DNA from 4 places in the Streptomyces sp. NPDC051172 genome. Region 1 is predicted to be linked to each of the others. Evidence: riboswitches for the same ligand, from Rfam matches in the RefSeq annotation. Region 1 holds a riboswitch; each other region holds the start of a gene.
The links. Region 1 has a riboswitch for thiamine pyrophosphate ahead of AB0N07_RS28875 (tetratricopeptide repeat protein). Riboswitches for the same ligand answer to the same signal wherever they lie in the genome.

Region 2: linked by a shared signal. The riboswitch ahead of thiC (phosphomethylpyrimidine synthase ThiC) and the one ahead of AB0N07_RS28875 (tetratricopeptide repeat protein) in region 1 are both predicted to bind thiamine pyrophosphate.
Region 3: linked by a shared signal. The riboswitch ahead of AB0N07_RS04505 (thiamine ABC transporter substrate-binding protein) and the one ahead of AB0N07_RS28875 (tetratricopeptide repeat protein) in region 1 are both predicted to bind thiamine pyrophosphate.
Region 4: linked by a shared signal. The riboswitch ahead of thiO (glycine oxidase ThiO) and the one ahead of AB0N07_RS28875 (tetratricopeptide repeat protein) in region 1 are both predicted to bind thiamine pyrophosphate.

The regions. Positions count from the first base shown of each region.
Region 1 covers NZ_JBFBBE010000054.1:36,699-40,903, reverse strand. Annotated here, with positions in the region: gene AB0N07_RS28880 (TetR family transcriptional regulator) at 180-830, shown strand; gene AB0N07_RS28875 (tetratricopeptide repeat protein) at 880-1,743, opposite strand; TPP riboswitch at 1,800-1,987, opposite strand; gene AB0N07_RS28870 (ferredoxin) at 2,055-2,288, opposite strand; gene AB0N07_RS28865 (aldehyde dehydrogenase) at 2,295-3,752, opposite strand; gene AB0N07_RS28860 (MBL fold metallo-hydrolase) at 3,942-4,205, shown strand, end outside.
Region 2 covers NZ_JBFBBE010000015.1:83,329-87,533, forward strand. Annotated here, with positions in the region: gene AB0N07_RS12010 (YibE/F family protein) at 1-1,303, opposite strand, end outside; TPP riboswitch at 1,375-1,564, shown strand; gene thiC (phosphomethylpyrimidine synthase ThiC) at 1,557-3,377, shown strand; gene AB0N07_RS12020 (hypothetical protein) at 4,001-4,205, shown strand, end outside.
Region 3 covers NZ_JBFBBE010000005.1:93,527-97,731, forward strand. Annotated here, with positions in the region: gene AB0N07_RS04490 (phosphatidate cytidylyltransferase) at 1-272, shown strand, start outside; gene AB0N07_RS04495 (SRPBCC family protein) at 426-875, shown strand; gene rlmN (23S rRNA (adenine(2503)-C(2))-methyltransferase RlmN) at 976-2,082, shown strand; TPP riboswitch at 2,106-2,213, shown strand; gene AB0N07_RS04505 (thiamine ABC transporter substrate-binding protein) at 2,301-3,377, shown strand; gene AB0N07_RS04510 (iron ABC transporter permease) at 3,422-4,205, shown strand, end outside.
Region 4 covers NZ_JBFBBE010000039.1:44,877-49,081, forward strand. Annotated here, with positions in the region: gene AB0N07_RS23705 (thiazole synthase) at 1-489, opposite strand, end outside; gene thiS (sulfur carrier protein ThiS) at 492-692, opposite strand; gene thiO (glycine oxidase ThiO) at 689-1,843, opposite strand; TPP riboswitch at 1,841-1,952, opposite strand; gene AB0N07_RS23720 (hypothetical protein) at 2,006-2,356, shown strand; gene AB0N07_RS23725 (FAD-dependent oxidoreductase) at 2,389-3,630, shown strand; gene AB0N07_RS23730 (Rv2175c family DNA-binding protein) at 3,723-4,094, shown strand.

The sequences.
Region 1 (4,205 bases):
GAGATTACGCCGGGACGCTAATCTAGAACAAGTTTCAGACTTGATCGTCCAGGAGGCTCTGAATCTACCGGCAGGTAGGGGTGCGGTGAGCAGTGGATCAGGTGATTCGCGCCACGGCCGAGGCCCTGCCAAACTCGGTGCGATCACCAGCCCTCACCGACTGTCACGGAACGGGATCCATGCCTGCGCAAGCGAAGGTGGCCAAGGTGGAAGCACGTACCTCGCAGCCGGCCTCCCCGCCCCTCACGGAGCGGCAGGAGGCGCGTCGTCGGCGCATCCTGCACGCGAGCGCGCAGCTGGCCAGCCGGGGCGGTTTCGACGCGGTGCAGATGCGCGAGGTCGCCGAGTCCTCGCAGGTCGCCCTCGGCACCCTCTACCGCTACTTCCCGTCCAAGATCCATCTGCTGGTCGCCACCATGCAGGACCAGCTGGAGCACATGCACGGCACGCTGCGGAAGAAGCCGCCGCAGGGCGAGACGGCGGCCGAGCGGGTCGCCGAGACGCTGATGCGGGCCTTCCGCGCGCTGCAGCGCGAGCCGCATCTGGCCGATGCGATGGTGCGTGCGCTGACCTTCGCCGACCGCAGCGTCTCGCCCGAGGTGGACCAGGTCTCCCGCCAGACCACCCTGATCATCCTGGACGCGATGGGCCAGGAGAACCCGACCCCCGAGCAGCTCTCCGCGGTCCGGGTCATCGAGCACACCTGGCACTCGGCCCTGATCACCTGGCTCTCGGGCCGCGCCTCCATCGCCCAGGTCAAGATCGACATCGAGACGGTCTGCCGGCTGATCGACCTGACGGATCCGAAGGCGTCCGGGAAACCGTCCTGAGGAGAGCGGAGGAAGCCGGCCGCGGTTCGGCGGCGCCCCGGGGCACGTCTCAGCCGACCGCCGCCAGCCCGCTCCAGCTCCGCCCGATCGTCGCGCCGTCCGCCCACTGCGCCAGCAGCCGCCGCGCCTCCTCCTCGGGGGCCGCGAGGGACACCGTCTGGGCGCCTGTCGGCAGGCTCCGGTCCTGCTGGTGGGTGCCCTCGCTGCAGCAGCCGCAGAGCACGCGGGCGCTGCTGGCCGGTTCCGCGCCGTAGCCGTGCTCGCCGAACAGGTCGAGCAGGGCCCGCAGGTCGACCGCCTCGCCGGCCGCCACGGTCACCTCCATGGTGGGCAGCTCGGAGGCCTCGAAGAGGAGCAGCTCGTCGAAGACGGGGAAGGTCACGCCGTCGAGGATCCGCTCCCCCTTCGGCTCGCCGTCGTGGACGACGATCTCGCCGTACCGCCGCCCTCCGGTCACCGGGACGTTCACCACCCGCCCCCGCGTCGGGCACAGCCGCTCGATCCACACGACCTCGCGCTTGCCGCCGGTGTCGAGCCGTACGCATGCGTTGCCGAAGCTGCCGACGATCTCGCCCTCACCGTCGGGGAGGGCGATGCCGAAGCCGGCCCAGGCGTCGCGGGCCGTGGCCCAGTCGCGCTGGATGGTCGCCGCGATGCCCAGGTTCCAGTACGCCGGGTCGCCCTCACCGCGCGGGGAGCGCGCGGCGGCCTCGCGTCCGAGTTCGTACGCCTTCGCCCAGTTCCGCAGGAACTTGTGGGCGAGCGCGGCGTTGTACCACCAGTTGGCGCTCGGTTTCTCGTCCGGGAAATGGGCGAGCACCTGCTCGTAGAGGCCGGCGGCGCGCGGCCACGCCTCGGCCTGCCACGCCTCACGAGCCTGCTTGATCAGCTTTCTGGCCTCGGACCTTCGCACTCTTCCCCGCCCCGATCGCTCCTACGGCAACCGCTGGAGCGTAGCGGGCACACCAAGGACCTACGAGACGGGTTCCCTTCGCCGGTGCTACCCGGGTCAGGTGGTGGAGGTCGCCTTCCAGTCGTGGACCTTGCGATCCACGGCCTTCCGGCCTCTCAGCCCGGACCGTCGACGTCGGTCCCAGCGGACTGACTGCTTCACGCCAGAATCGGCTACTCCGGTTCGGGCTCCCTCACTCGTCCCGTAGGCCAATTCCCAGAATAGAACATCCGACCTGGAATGAAACCCCTGAAATGGTACTTTTTCTGGCTCTACTCCTCCGGCGGAAACACCGGCTCCCCACTCCCCAGCAGCGTGATCACGACGGCCTCCACCGGGCAGTTCTCCGCCGCCTCCAGGATGCGTTCGTCGGCGTCCGTCTCCGGCTCGACGGGGTGCGACTGCATGGCGGAGTCGAGGCGGAAGGCCCCGGTCGCGCGGTGGACGCACTGGGCCGAGCCGATGCAGACGGAGCGGTCGACCTCGACGTGCCAGCGGTCGCCCATGGTCACTCAGCCCTCCCAGCCTGCCGGGAGATGGATCATCTTGTGTTCGAGGTACTCGCCGTAGCCCTCGGGCCCGAACTCCCGCCCAAGGCCGGAGTTCTTGTAGCCGCCGAAGGGGCCGAGCATGTCGAGGCTGAAGGTGTTCACCGAGTACGTGCCGGTGCGGACCTGCCGAGCCACCTCGATGCCGTGAGCCACGTCCACCGTCCACACGCTGCCGCTGAGCCCGTACTCGGAGTCGTTCGCGATCTTCAGGGCTTCGGACTCGTCGCCGTACGGGAGCAGGCAGATCACCGGGCCGAAGATCTCCTCCCGCGCGATGCGCATGGAGTTGTCGACGTCGCCGAAGAGGGTCGGTTCGACGTACCAGCCGCGGTCCAGGCCCGGCGGGCGGCCGCCACCGGTGAGGATCTTGGCGCCCTCCTCCTGGCCGATGCGGATGTAGTCGAGGTTGCGCTGCTGCTGGCGCTTCGCCACGAGCGGGCCGACCTGGGTCGCCGCATCCAGGGGGTCGCCGACGACCAGGGCGCTCGCCGCCGCCGCGAAGGCCTCGGCGAACTCGTCGTAGCGCGAGCGCGGCAGCAGGATGCGGGTCTGGGCCACGCACGCCTGGCCGTTGTTCATCCAGGCCGCCGGGACGACGCCCGCGACGGTGGTCGCCACGTCCGCGTCCGGCAGGACGACCGCCGCCGACTTGCCGCCCAGCTCCAGTGTCACGCGGGTGAGGTTGCGGGAGGCCACCTCCATCACGCGCCTGCCGGCCGCCACCGAACCGGTGAAGGCGACCTTGTCGACCCCGGGATGCCCGACCAGGTACTCGCTGACCTCGCGGTCCGCGGGCAGGATCGACAGCACGCCCTCGGGCAGCCCGGCCTCGCGCGTGATGTCGGCCAGGATGTACGCGTCCAGCGGCGACTCGGGTGACGGCTTGAGCACCACCGTGCAGCCGGTGAGCAGCGCGGGCGCGAGCTTGGCGGCGGCCACGAACTGCGGGACGTTCCAGGGGACCACGGCCGCCACGACCCCGACCGGCTCGCGCCGCACCAGGATCTTCCCGAGCACGCCGTCGCGCTGCTCCTCATACGTGAAGTTCCGGGCGACGGTGATCGCCGCGTCCCACACCATCATCGCGCCGAGCGCCTGCGCGAGGACGCTCCAGGAGTACGGGGACCCGTTCTCGGAGGAGATCACACGGGCGATCTCCTCGTGCCGTACGGCGATCGCGTCCTTGATGCGGGTGACGACCTCGATCCGTTCGTCGAGGGTCATCCGCGGCCAGGGCCCCTCGTCGAAGGCGCGGCGGGCGGCGGCGACGGCCCGGTCGACGTCCTCCCGCGAGGCGTGCGGCACCCGCCCGATGACCTCCTCGGTGTGCGGTGAGATCACCTCGATGACGTCCTTGCCGAGGGGGTCGGTCAACTCCCCGCCGATGAACAGCTGTCCGTGTTCCACGAGCTCGGTCATGGCCGACTGCCTCCCCGGAGCGCCTGTCTCTGACGGTTCATCAGATACGGCACTGATACCAGTTCCCCTCGGAGGAGTCCACGGGCCGCACACGAGTTGACCGCGTGGACAGGTGACTTGGGCTCCCATCGAAACGCGTTCTAGTTATAGTGGGCCGAGCGTGGCCGGTCCGCGGTGATTGGGGAGCCCATGACGCAGGTGTACGACCACGGCGGAGGCGTCCGGTCGATCGAGGTCCCCATCCCGGACAACCCGCTCGGCCATACGCTGGTCTACGTCGTCGACACCGACCGCGGGCCCGTACTGGTCGACACGGGCTGGGACGACCCCGCCTCCTGGGACACGCTCGCCGAGGGGCTGACGGCCTGCGGTACGGCGGTGGGCGAGGTGCACGGCGTCGTCATCACCCACCACCACCCCGACCACCACGGCCTGTCCGGCAAGGTGCGCGAG
Region 2 (4,205 bases), on a different contig from region 1:
CCACCAGTTCGCTGTTGGCGACCGTCCCCACACTGCTCTGTGCGATGGAGAAGAGCAGCAGCAGGGGCAGCGCGGCGCCCGCGTAGGCGAGGACGAGAGTGTTGACGACGGATGCGATGTGGTCGCGGCCGATGCGGATGCCCGCCCGGTACAGCCCCCGCCAGCCCATCGACGGATTCGCCTCGTGCAGCTCCCAGACCGCCGACGTCTGGGTGACCGTCACGTCGTCGAGGACACCGAGCGAACCGATGATGACGCCGGCCAGCAGCAGGCCGCTCATGTCGATCGACGGGTACAGGCCGTGGATCAGACCGGTGTTGTCGTCCGTGTTGCCGGTCAGGGCTGCCCAGCCGATGAACTCGGAGCCGAGCAGGCCGATCAGGACGAGCGAGAGCAGCGTGCCCAGCACCGCCACGGAGGTACGGGCCGACAGACCATGGCACATGTAGAGCGCGATCAGCATGATGGCGCTCGATCCGATCACCGCCACGAGCAGTGGATCCGAACCCTGCAGGATCGCGGGCAGGATGAAGAAGGTCAGCACCAGGAAGCTGACGGCCAGCGCGATCAGGGCCATCAGGCCGCGCATCCGGCCCACCACCACGACGGCGAGCGCGAAGATGCCGGCCAGCAGCGCCATGGGGAAGCGGCGGTTCACATCGGCGACCGAGTACTGAAGGTCCTTCGGAGCGGAGGGCTCGTAGGCTGCCACGACCTTCTCGCCCTCATGCAGCTGCCGTGACTGGTCCGGCTGCACGATCTCGGTGAACGTACGGCCCTTGTCCTTTCCGGAGTCGACGCGGATCGTCGCCTTCTTGCAGGTGCCCTTCGCCTGCTGCTGGGCGGAGGAGCCCTCGGCGGTGGAGGTGTCCCCCGTCGCAGTCTCACCCGAGGCGTTCACCGACTTGCAGCTCACGCTCACGACCTTGGCGACCGTCGCCTGCTGGGTCTGCCGGTCGAAACCCACACCGGTGCGTGCGTGAGGCGGGGCGCCGCCGGGCCACAGGACCACGAGCCCGACTGCCACGGCCGCGGTGAACGGGATGAGGATGGCGGCGATGACCTTGCGCAGGTGCTTGGAGACCGGAGCCGCGGGACCGTGGCTGTGCGAGTGACCGTGCCCGCCACCCGAACCATGGCCGTGTCCCGGCCCGTGCCCGCCACCTGCCTCGTGACCGTGCCCGGCGCCGGCCCCCGGCCCGTGCTGGTGTCCAGCCCCGGAACCATGGCGGCTGCCGTCTTCGGAGCGATGTCCGCGGGGCGGCTCCGGAGGGGGGTAGGAGGGCTGATGTGTCGTGGTCACCGCCAGATCATCGCAAGAACGACAGGGGCCCTCTGTTCAGCGCGCCCGAATTGACGCTAGCGTGGAGGCACCTTTGCACACGCGGGAGCTCGGAGCACCGGGCTGAGAGGGCGCTGACCTCCGTCCCAGCGATGTTTCACGTGGAACATCACCGAAGTCGAGTGATGTTCCCCACGAAACATCGACAGACGGAAACCGCTGCGTCGACCGCCGAACCTGTTACCGGGTAATGCCGGCGTAGGGAGTAGGTCTCATGACCAACAAGGACGCACGCACGCCTGCCTCCAGCCAGGACGAACAGCCCATTCAGGGCGAAAAGTCCCAGGAGGCCGGGAAGTCCATCGGCTGGCACAAGGCGTATGTCGAGGGCTCGCGCCCCGATCTGCGGGTGCCGGTCCGTCAGGTGCATCTCACCAACGGGCAGTCGGTCACGCTGTACGACACGTCGGGCCCGTACACCGATCCGCTCGTCGACACCGATGTGCGCAGGGGGCTCGCCCCGCTGCGCGAGAACTGGATCATCGCGCGCGGCGACACGGAGGAGTACGCGGGCCGTCCCGCCCGTCCCGAGGACGACGGGATCAAGCACACCTCTCCACGAGGTGGTCTGCGCAACCTCGACGCGGTTTTCCCGGGCCGGCCGCGCCAGCCGCGCCGCAGTCGCGACGGCAAGGCGGTCACGCAGCTCGCGTACGCCCGCCGCGGGGAGATCACGCCGGAGATGGAGTACGTGGCCATCCGGGAGAACGTCTCGCCCGAGGTGGTCCGCCAGGAGATCGAGGCGGGCCGCGCGGTACTGCCGGCCAACGTCAATCACCCGGAGATCGAGCCGATGATCATCGGCAAGCGGTTCCTGGTGAAGGTCAACGCCAACATCGGCAACTCCGCGGTGACGTCCTCCATCGAGGAGGAGGTCGAGAAGATGACCTGGGCGTCCCGCTGGGGTGCCGACACGGTCATGGACCTCTCCACCGGCCGCAACATCCACACCACGCGTGAGTGGGTGCTGCGCAACTCCCCCGTCCCCATCGGCACGGTGCCGCTCTATCAGGCCCTGGAGAAGGTGGACGGCCGCGCCGAGGAGCTCACCTGGGAGATCTACAAGGACACCGTCATCGAGCAGGCCGAGCAGGGCGTGGACTACATGACGGTCCACGCGGGCGTCCGCCTGCCGTACGTCCCGCTCACCGCGAACCGCAAGACCGGCATCGTCTCGCGTGGCGGCTCCATCATGGCCGCGTGGTGCCTCGCGCACCACAAGGAGTCGTTCCTGTACGAGAACTTCGAGGAACTCTGCGAGATCCTCGCCGCCTACGACGTCACGTACTCGCTGGGCGACGGCCTCAGGCCCGGGTCGATCGCGGACGCCAACGACGAGGCGCAGTTCGCTGAGTTGCGCACGCTCGGGGAACTCAACCGGATCGCCAAGCGTTTCAACGTACAGACCATGATCGAGGGCCCGGGACACGTCCCGATGCACAAGATCAAGGAGAACATCGACCTTCAGCAGGAGATCTGCGATGAAGCTCCGTTCTATACGCTCGGCCCGCTGACCACGGACGTCGCGCCGGCGTACGACCACATCACCTCCGGCATAGGTGCCGCGATGATCGCGTGGTGGGGCACGGCCATGCTCTGCTATGTCACGCCCAAGGAACACCTGGGCCTGCCCAACCGTGACGACGTCAAGACCGGTGTCATCACCTACAAGATCGCCGCCCATGCGGCCGACCTCGCCAAGGGGCACCCCGGGGCGCAGGAATGGGACGACGCGCTGTCCGACGCCCGCTTCGAGTTCCGGTGGGAGGACCAGTTCAACCTCGCCCTGGACCCGGACACGGCACGGGAGTTCCACGACGAGACCCTCCCGGCGGAGCCGGCCAAGACCGCCCACTTCTGCTCGATGTGCGGGCCGAAGTTCTGCTCGATGAAGATCAGCCAAAGCATCACAGAGCGGTTCGGTGGTGGCGCTGTCGAGGGGGCGTCGCCGGAGGAGGTCGCGGAAGGCATGCTGCAGAAGTCCAAGGAGTTCGCTGCCAGCGGCAACAGGGTGTACCTGCCGATCGCGGACTGAGCGGCCACCTGTCGTCGGGCCCGTTGCTCATGGTGGGGCCCGGGTCCGGCGACGGCCGGGTGTACAGGCCGGCTCTTCGTGGGGAGCGGTCTGGTGCCTGGCGGTGGCTCTCATACGGTCACGGGCATGATGAGCATCGTCGTGGGCGAGCCGCGCAGGCTCGGAGTGCCCGGATCGGAGGCGAGGCTGCGGTTCGCGACCGAGCTCCAGGGACTGGGGTCGGCGCCGGGCCGCAGGTTGCTGGTCCTCGATGATGTTTCTGTTCCAGCGGCTGGAGGGCGCCAATCAGACGCTGTCGTCGGAGGGCATGCAGGAATGCCTCGCCGGTCGGGTCTCCGACCTGGACGACGGCATTCTGCTTGCGTTCGGATCCCTGCTGCCGGAAGGCAACTACCTGCCGTCGCTGATCCGTGTGGAGCCGCGGTTGATCACTCCGGGGCAGGAGGGCGACTACTTCAGCAATGAGCAAGTCGCCACCTGGGGACCCGACCAGTTCTGGGGTCTTCCGGAGCATCCCCGCACGCCGTACCACCGCACGTTCGAGACTGTGATCGACGAAGACGCTCACCTCTACGAGTTCGTCGTACCGATGGTTCCTCCCCCTGTGGAACGACCGGGAACGGGTGGCGGAGTACGCCGCGCGGATGATGCAAAGGGCGGTGCCGACGGCAGTCGCGGTGTCGACGCTGGATCGCTGTCAGCCTGCGGTGAGCCTTCAGTCGACCGACGAATACGAGCACTGGGGAGTGACGCATTTCCTGCTCGACGGCCATCACAAGCTGGAGGCGGCAGCCTCGGCCGGGCGTCCCGTGCAGCTCCTGTCGCTCT
Region 3 (4,205 bases), on a different contig from region 1:
CGGTCACGTTCGCGATGGTGGCGGGCGCGCTGTGCATGCAGTTCCTGATCGACGACGGCGCCTGGTGGCAGGGCCTGATCCTCGGCGTCGCGGTCGCGGCCAGCGCCACTCTGGGCGACCTCGGTGAGTCGATGATCAAACGGGACCTGGGCATCAAGGACATGGGCACGCTGCTGCCGGGGCACGGCGGCATCATGGACCGGCTGGACTCGCTGCTGCCGACTGCGCCGGTGGTGTGGCTGCTGATGGTGCTGTTCGTGGGGTCCGGCTGACCGGCCCGTGACGCGTGGAGCCCCTGCCCTTCCGAGGGCGGGGGCTCCAGGCTTCGGGAGGGCTTTCCGGACGATGGCGCACCGGTCGGCCGAGTGGGACGATTCCGATGTAAGCCCTCAAAGGGGATCTCCCGAACCCGAAGCGGAGGCGCCATGTCCACCATCCATGAGGAGTTCGACGTGGACTGCCGTCCTGAGGACGCCTGGGCGTACATCATCGACCCCTCCCACATGCCGGAGTGGCAGCTCAGCGCGGTCGCCGCCGAACAGCTCGACGACCACCCCTTCGGACTCGGATCCCGGGTCCGGGTCACCCGGCACGTAGGCGCCCGCGACATTCCGATGACCATGGAGTGCACCCAGTACGAACCGCAGCGCTCCTGGACCGTACGCGGGATCGACGGCCCTGTCAGGGGCAACTTCCACGGCGAGATCACGCCCCTCGACGACGGCCGCCGTACTCACGTGACCATGGACCTGGACTTCGAGGGACGCGGCCTCGGCAGGATCCTGCTCCCGCTGGTCGTCCGCCAGCAGGTCCGCAAGGAGATGCCGCGCAACGAGCAGTTGCTCAAGGACAAGCTGGAGCACACCACCACCTAGGCAGGCCTTGTTGCTGTCGCCGGTCTCCCGGAGGCTTCACTTTCACCCGCATTCTTGGTGGAGCGGGCCACACCATTGGATCTGCGACACTGGTACAGCCATGCCTAAGCCCGGAGAACTCACTTTCGTCGCCCCCCGTGGAGCCAAGAAGCCGCCGCGGCATCTTGCCGATCTCACGCCCGCCGAGCGCAAGGAAGCGGTGGCCGAGATCGGCGAGAAGCCGTTTCGTGCCAAGCAGCTGTCGCAGCACTACTTCGCGCGGTATGCGCACGACCCGGCGGAGTGGACCGACATCCCGGCCGGTTCGCGCGGCAAGCTGCAGGAGGCGCTGCTTCCCGAGCTGATGACGGTCGTACGGCATCTGTCGACCGACCAGGGGACGACGCGCAAGACCTTGTGGCGGCTGTTCGACGGGACGCTCGTCGAGTCGGTGCTGATGCGCTACCCGGACCGGGTGACCATGTGCATCAGCTCACAGGCCGGCTGCGGGATGAACTGCCCGTTCTGTGCCACCGGGCAGGCCGGGCTCGACCGGAATCTGTCCACCGCCGAGATCGTGCACCAGATCGTCGACGGGATGCGGGCTCTCAGGGACGGAGAGGTGCCTGGAGGGCCCGCGCGGCTGTCCAACATCGTCTTCATGGGGATGGGTGAGCCGCTCGCCAACTACAAGCGGGTCGTCGGGGCCGTACGGGCCCTCACCGACCCCGCTCCCGACGGGCTCGGGCTCTCCCAGCGCGGCATCACCGTCTCGACCGTCGGCCTCGTCCCGGCCATCCACCGGTTCGCCGACGAGGGCTTCAAGTGCCGGCTCGCCATCTCGCTGCACGCGCCGGACGACGAGCTGCGCGACACCCTCGTCCCCGTCAACACCCGGTGGAAGGTGCGCGAGGTCCTCGACGCCGGCTTCGAGTACGTCGAGAAGAGCGGGCGGCGGCTGTCGATCGAGTACGCGCTGATCCGGGACATCAACGACCAGGCGTGGCGCGGTGACCGGCTCGGACGGCTGCTCCGCGGCAAGCCCGTGCACGTCAACCTCATCCCGCTGAACCCGACCCCCGGCTCGAAGTGGACGGCGTCCCGGCCCGAGGACGAGAAGGCCTTCGTCGAGGCCATCGCCGCGCATGGTGTGCCGGTGACCGTCCGGGACACCCGTGGGCAGGAGATCGACGGGGCCTGCGGTCAGCTCGCGGCCACCGAGCGGTAGCCTGAGCCGGTACGTACATCTTCATATTCCGACAGGGGAGCGCCACAGCGCTGAGAGTGCGGCAACCGGGCCGCAGACCCTCTGAACCTTGCCCAGGTCATTCTGGGTAGGAAGTTCGGTCTTCACTCGAGCTGTTGCGCCCTGCCCGGAAGCCGGTGGAATGCTCCGGCGCTTCCGGGCAGGGCCGCGTCTCTTCCTGGTCAGCCAGGAGGAATTCAGTGCACACCAAGACGTTCGTGGCCGCCGCGGTCGGCCTCGGCCTGATCACGCTGTCCGCGTGCGGGTCCTCGGCCGGCAGTGGAGGCTCGGCGGACTCCAGGACCGTGACCCTCGTCAGCCACGACTCGTGGGCCGTCTCGAAGAACGTTCTCGCGGACTTCGAGAAGCAGTCCGGATACAAGGTCAAGGTCCTCAAGAGCGGCGACGCCGGGCAGGCCGTCAACAAGGCCATCCTCACCAAGGACAACCCGCAGGGCGACGTCTTCTTCGGCGTCGACAACACCCTGCTCTCGCGGGCGCTCGACAACGGGCTGTTCCAGTCGTACGAGGCGAAGGGCGCAGACCGGATCCAGGCGCAGTACCGGGTCGACCAGGCACGGCACCGGGTCACACCGATCGACTCCGGTGACATCTGCGTCAACTACGACAAGGCGTACTTCAGCAAGCACAAGCTGGCACCGCCCCAGACGCTCGACGATCTCGTCAAGCCCGCGTACAAGAACCTGCTCGTCACCGAGAACGCCTCCACCTCCTCGCCCGGCCTCGGCTTCCTGCTCGGCACGGCCGCCAAGTACGGCGACACCGGCTGGCAGGGCTACTGGAAGAAGCTCAAGGCGAACGGCGTGAAGGTCGTCGACGGCTGGGAGCAGGCCTACAACGAGGAGTTCTCCGGGTCCGCGGGCGGCAAGAAGGCCAAGGCGGACCGGCCGCTCGTCGTCTCCTACGCCTCCTCGCCGCCCGCCGAGGTCATCTACGGCGACCCGAAGCCGAAGACCGCGCCGATCGGAACGTCGTACGGCACCTGCTTCCGGCAGATCGAGTACGCCGGGCTGCTCAGCAACGCCGGGAACACCAAGGGTGGGAAGGCGTTCATCGACTTCCTGGTGGGCAAGGAGTTCCAGGAGGACATGCCGCTCAACATGTTCGTCTACCCGGTGATCGAGGGCGCCAAGGTGCCGCCGGAGTTCGTGAAGTACGGGCAGCCGGCCAAGGACCCCGAGACCATGGCCCCGACGAAGATCGCCGCCAACCGTGACCAGTGGGTCAAGTCGTGGACGTCACTCGTACTGAAGTAGCCGTCCGCCAAAGGCGGACGGGGAGCGCGGTGCGGCTCGGTCTGATGGCCGTGCCGGTCGCGTTCTTCGCCGCCTTCTTCGCCTGGCCCGTCGCCGCGATCGTGGCGCGCGGGCTCAAGGTCGACGGGTCGTGGCAGTTCGGGCGGATCGCGGACGTCGTCACGCAGTCCGACATCCGGCACGTCCTGTGGTTCACCACCTGGCAGGCGCTCGCCTCCACCGCGCTCACGCTGCTGGTCGCGCTCCCCGGCGCGTATGTCTTCGCGCGCCTCGACTTCCCCGGCAAGCAGGTGCTGCGCGCCGTCGTCACCGTCCCGTTCGTGCTGCCGACGGTCGTGGTGGGTACGGCGTTCCTGGCGCTGGTCGGGCGCGGGGGACTGCTCGACGAGCTGTGGGGCGTACGGCTGGACACCACCGTCTGGGCCATCCTGCTGGCGCATGTCTTCTTCAACTACGCCGTGGTCGTACGGACCGTAGGCGGCCTGTGGGGGCAGCTCGACCCACGGCAGGAGGAGGCGGCGCGGATGCTGGGCGCGTCCCCGTTCAGGGCCTGGCGGAAGGTGACCCTGCCGGCGCTCGCGCCCGCCGTGGCCGCCGCCGCGCTGATGGTCTTCCTGTTCACCTTCACCTCCTTCGGCGTGGTGCAGATCCTCGGCGGCCCGACCTTCTCCACCCTCGAAGTGGAGATCTACCGGCAGACCTCGGAGATCTTCGACCTGTCCACCGCCGCCGTGCTCACGATCGTCCAGTTCGCCGCCGTCGGCGCGATCCTCGCCGTGCACGCCTGGACCGTACGGCGGCGGGAGACAGCCCTGCGGCTCGTGGACG
Region 4 (4,205 bases), on a different contig from region 1:
GCCGAGCCCGGAACCGATGGGCGAGCCGAGCGGCATGATCGCCGCGCAGCCGACGTCCTCCAGCCTGCGCGCGAGAACCGGGTCGTCGTTGGTGTACGGCAGCACCGTGAATCCGTCGTCGACCAGGGTCTCCGCCGCGTCCAGCAGCTCGATCGGGTCCGGCAGCAGGGTGCGCTCGTCGGCGATCACCTCAAGCTTGATCAGTTCGGTGCCGAGCGCCTCACGCGCGAGGCGGGCGGTCAGCACGGCCTCCCCGGCGGTGAAGCAGCCCGCCGTGTTCGGCAGCACCCGGATGCCGAGCTTCTCCAGGACGGACAGCACCGAGCCGTGCACCGAGGGGTCCACGCGCCGCATCGCGACCGTCGTCAGCTCCGTGCCGGACGCCACCAGCGCCCGCTCGAGGACGTCGAGGCTGGGGGCACCGCCGGTGCCCATGATCAGACGGGACGTGAAGGACGTACCGCCGATGACAAAGGGGTCGTCGGCCATGGTCAGCCTCCTTGGACGGCGGTGAGGACCTCGACGCGGTCCCCCTCGCAGAGGGACGTCGACGGCCACTGCGCGCGCGGGACGACGGTTTCGTTCAGGGCGGCGGCCACTCCGGAGGGAGCCGGGGTCAGCGCGCGTACGACGGTGTCGAGAGCCGTGCCGGAGGCGAATTCCCTGGGCTCTCCGTTGACGGAGATGTTCATGCGGGCTGCTCCAGGAGCGCGAAACGCTTGGGAGTGAACGGGCGTGCCTCGTCCGGGAGTTCACCCGTGGTCAGGGCGTGCGCCATGGCGTCGCCGGTGACCGGGGTGAGCAGCACGCCGTTGCGGTAGTGGCCGGTGGCCAGCAGCAGACCGGGCAGTTCGGTCGGGCCGAGCAGAGGCGCGTTGTCCGGGGAGCCGGGGCGCAGTCCGGCCCGCGTCTCCGTCAGCGGCAGCTCGGTGATCCCGGGGACCAGCTCGTGCGCGTCGCGCAGCAGCTCGTACACGCCGCCCGCGGTGACCGTCGTGTCCCAGCCCAGCTCCTCGCTGGTCGCTCCGACGACCAGCTCGCCGTTCTCGCGCGGCACCAGGTAGACATGGCTGCCGCGGACGACGGCGCGTACCGTGCGGCTCAGGAACGGCGCGTACCGCTTCGGCACGGTCAGCCGCAGCACCTGCCCCTTCACGGGGCGTACGGGCGGCAGCACGTCGTCCGGGACGCCCGGCAGCCGTCCGCTGAGGCTGCCGGCGGCCAGCACCACCTGGCCCGCGCCCAACTCGGCGCCGTCGGTCGTGGTGACGCCGCAGGCCCGGTCCCGTACGACGTGGAACCGCTCGGCCCACGCCCGGTGGAACACGACTCCGGCCCGCTCGCACGCGGCCACCAGCGCGCGTGCCAGCCGCCGCGGGTCGATCTGGTGGTCGCCGTCCACCCGCAGGCCGCCGCGCACGCCCGGTGCGAGCATCGGCTCCAGGCGCCGGCATTCGCGCCCCGACAGCCACTCCGACTCAAGGCCCGACTCCCGCTGCAGGGCGTGCAGTTCGCGCAGATGGGCGCGGTCGTCGGCGTCCAGGGCGACGGCGAGCGTGCCGCACCGGCGGTAGCCGAGGTCCTGGCCGGTGAGGTCGGTGAGCTCGGCCGCGAAGCCCGGGTAGCGGCGGGCGGACTCCAGGTTGAGGCCGAGCAGGGTCTGCTCGCCGTAGTGCAGTTCCGTGACCGCGGCCAGCATCCCGGCGGCCACCTGAGCGGCCCCGCCGCCCGGTTCGGGGTCCACGACGGCCGTGGCGAAGCCGCGCTGCGCGGCCCGCCAGGCCGTGACCAGGCCGATGATCCCGCCCCCGATGACGAGGACGTCTGACGTACGTGACGACATGGGCGTCCAGCCCCTCCCTTCGCCGGCATGACCCGGATCAGGTTCGTACGGTCGGAGGCCGCCAGCCTCCCTCTCAGCCCGGTGCGTCCGGGCTCCCGCGAGTGCTTGTACGTTGGCCACCCTAGCCCGACCCGCCGTGCCTCTGTAAGGGAGCCTTCCGTCATGCCCCGCTCGCTGGACGGCCTCGTCCTCGCCCCCGTCGCCGACCAGGCCCCAGGTCAGGTGGGTACCCGGACCCGGTTCACGTACCACGAGCAGGGCGGCGAGATCTGGGCCGAGTACGCGGGCGGCGACGTCGTGCGCGGGCATCTCGTGGGTACTCGGTCAGGTGACCGTCTGGACTTCCGGTACGTACAGCTCAAGCACGACGGGACGACGTCCTCGGGGCACTGCGTCTCGGCTGTCGTGGAGCTGCCGGACGGGCGTATGCGACTGGAGGAGACCTGGGACTGGGAGTCGCAGTCGGGCAGCGGGACCAGTGTTGTGGAGCAGGTCACTGAGCACGACTCCTGACTGACAAATAGTCAGTTGTCTATGGTGATCAGGTGAGCGAGCAGACGCGGGAAGAGAGCACGTCACCGGGGCGGCGCGTGGCCGTCGTCGGCGCGGGCATGGCCGGTGTCCAGACCGCGGTCGCCCTGCGCGAACAGGGCTTCACCGGCACCGTGACGGTGATCGGCGCCGAACCCCATCAGCCCTACGACCGGCCGCCGCTGTCCAAGGCCGTCCTGCTCGGCAAGTCCGAGGGCTCCGCCTTCGACGTCGACTTCGAGGCGCTCGGCATCGAACTGCGGCTGGGGTGCGAGGTGCTCGGCGTGCGCCCCGGCGAGCACGAGCTGGACACCGAGGCCGGGCCGGTGCGGTACGACGTCCTGGTCCTTGCGACCGGCGCGGAACCGGTCACGCTGCCGGGCACCGAGGGCGTGCCCGGGGTGCATCTGCTGCGCACCCTGGACGACGCCGAGCGGCTGCGGCCCGTGCTCGCCAGGCAACACGACATCGTGGTCGTCGGCGCGGGCTGGATCGGCGCGGAGTTCGCCACCGCCGCGCGCGAGGCGGGCTGCGCGGTCACCGTCGTCGAGGCCGCCGACCGGCCGCTCGCCGGGGCGCTGCCCGCCGAGGTGGCCGCACCGATGGCCGCCTGGTACGCCGACGCGGGCGCCGAACTGCGCACGCACGCGCGCGTGGCGTACATCGAGCCCGGCGCGGTCGTCCTCGACGACGGCTCCCGGCTGCCCGCGGGCGCCGTGGTGGTCGGCATCGGCGCGCGCCCCGCCACGGCCTGGCTGACCGGCGCGGGCATCGAGCTCGGCGCGCACCGCGAAGTCGTCGCCGACGCCCACCTGCGCACCTCGGCACCGGACATCTTCGCGGTCGGCGACTGCGCCTCCTTCTCTTCGGGACGGTACGACGAGCGTCTGCTGGTCCACCACTGGGACAACGCCCTGCAGGGCCCGCGCACGGTGGCCGCGAACATCATCGGCGAGGCCACCGGAGAGCCCCCCGCGGTCTACGACCCGGTCCCGTACTTCTGGTCCGAGCAGTTCGGCCGCTTCGTCCAGTACGCCGGCCATCACACCGCCGCCGACACGACCCTGTGGCGCGGCGACCCCTCGGGCCCCGCCTGGTCCGTCTGCTGGCTGCGCGAGAGCCGCCTGGTCGCCCTGCTGGCGGTCGGCAGGCCGAGGGACCTGGCGCAGGGCAGACGGCTGATCGAGGCGGGCGCCGCGATGGACCCGGAGCTGCTGGTGGACCCGGCGCGGCCCATGAAGACGGCCACGGCGTAGTACCCGGACGGCGGCCCCGACGGGACGGCGAAACCCCCAGGTCGGACGGTTCTGGCTTCCGACTGTCAGTGCGGGATGGCAGGCTTGAGTCCGTGACCGAGATTGACGCAAAGATCGATGCTCTCGTCCCCGCCTGGCTCACCCTCCCCGACATCGCAGAGATGCTCGATGTCGAGGTGACGCGTGTGCGGCAGCTGGTCAAGGAGGGCCAGCTCATCGCCGTACGCCGAGGTGAGAACCGAGCGCTGCACGTGCCCGCCGCATTCATCGACGAGGCCGAGCAGAAGGTCGTCAAGGGCCTGACCGGCACCCTGACGCTCCTGAGGGACGACGGCTTCACCGACGAAGAGATGATCGAGTGGCTCTTCACCCCCGACGACAGCCTGCCCGGCACCCCCGCGCAGGCACTGAGCGAGAATCGCGGTACGGAGGTGAAGCGCCGGGCCCAGGCGCTCGCCGTCTGATCCGAACAGGCTGAACCGAACACCGTCCGGCGTACGGGCCGAGGTCCGCGCAGGCAGGGCCGCGGCCGTGGTTCACTGCGGCCCGCAGAAACCGACGGCCACGGCCGGCCG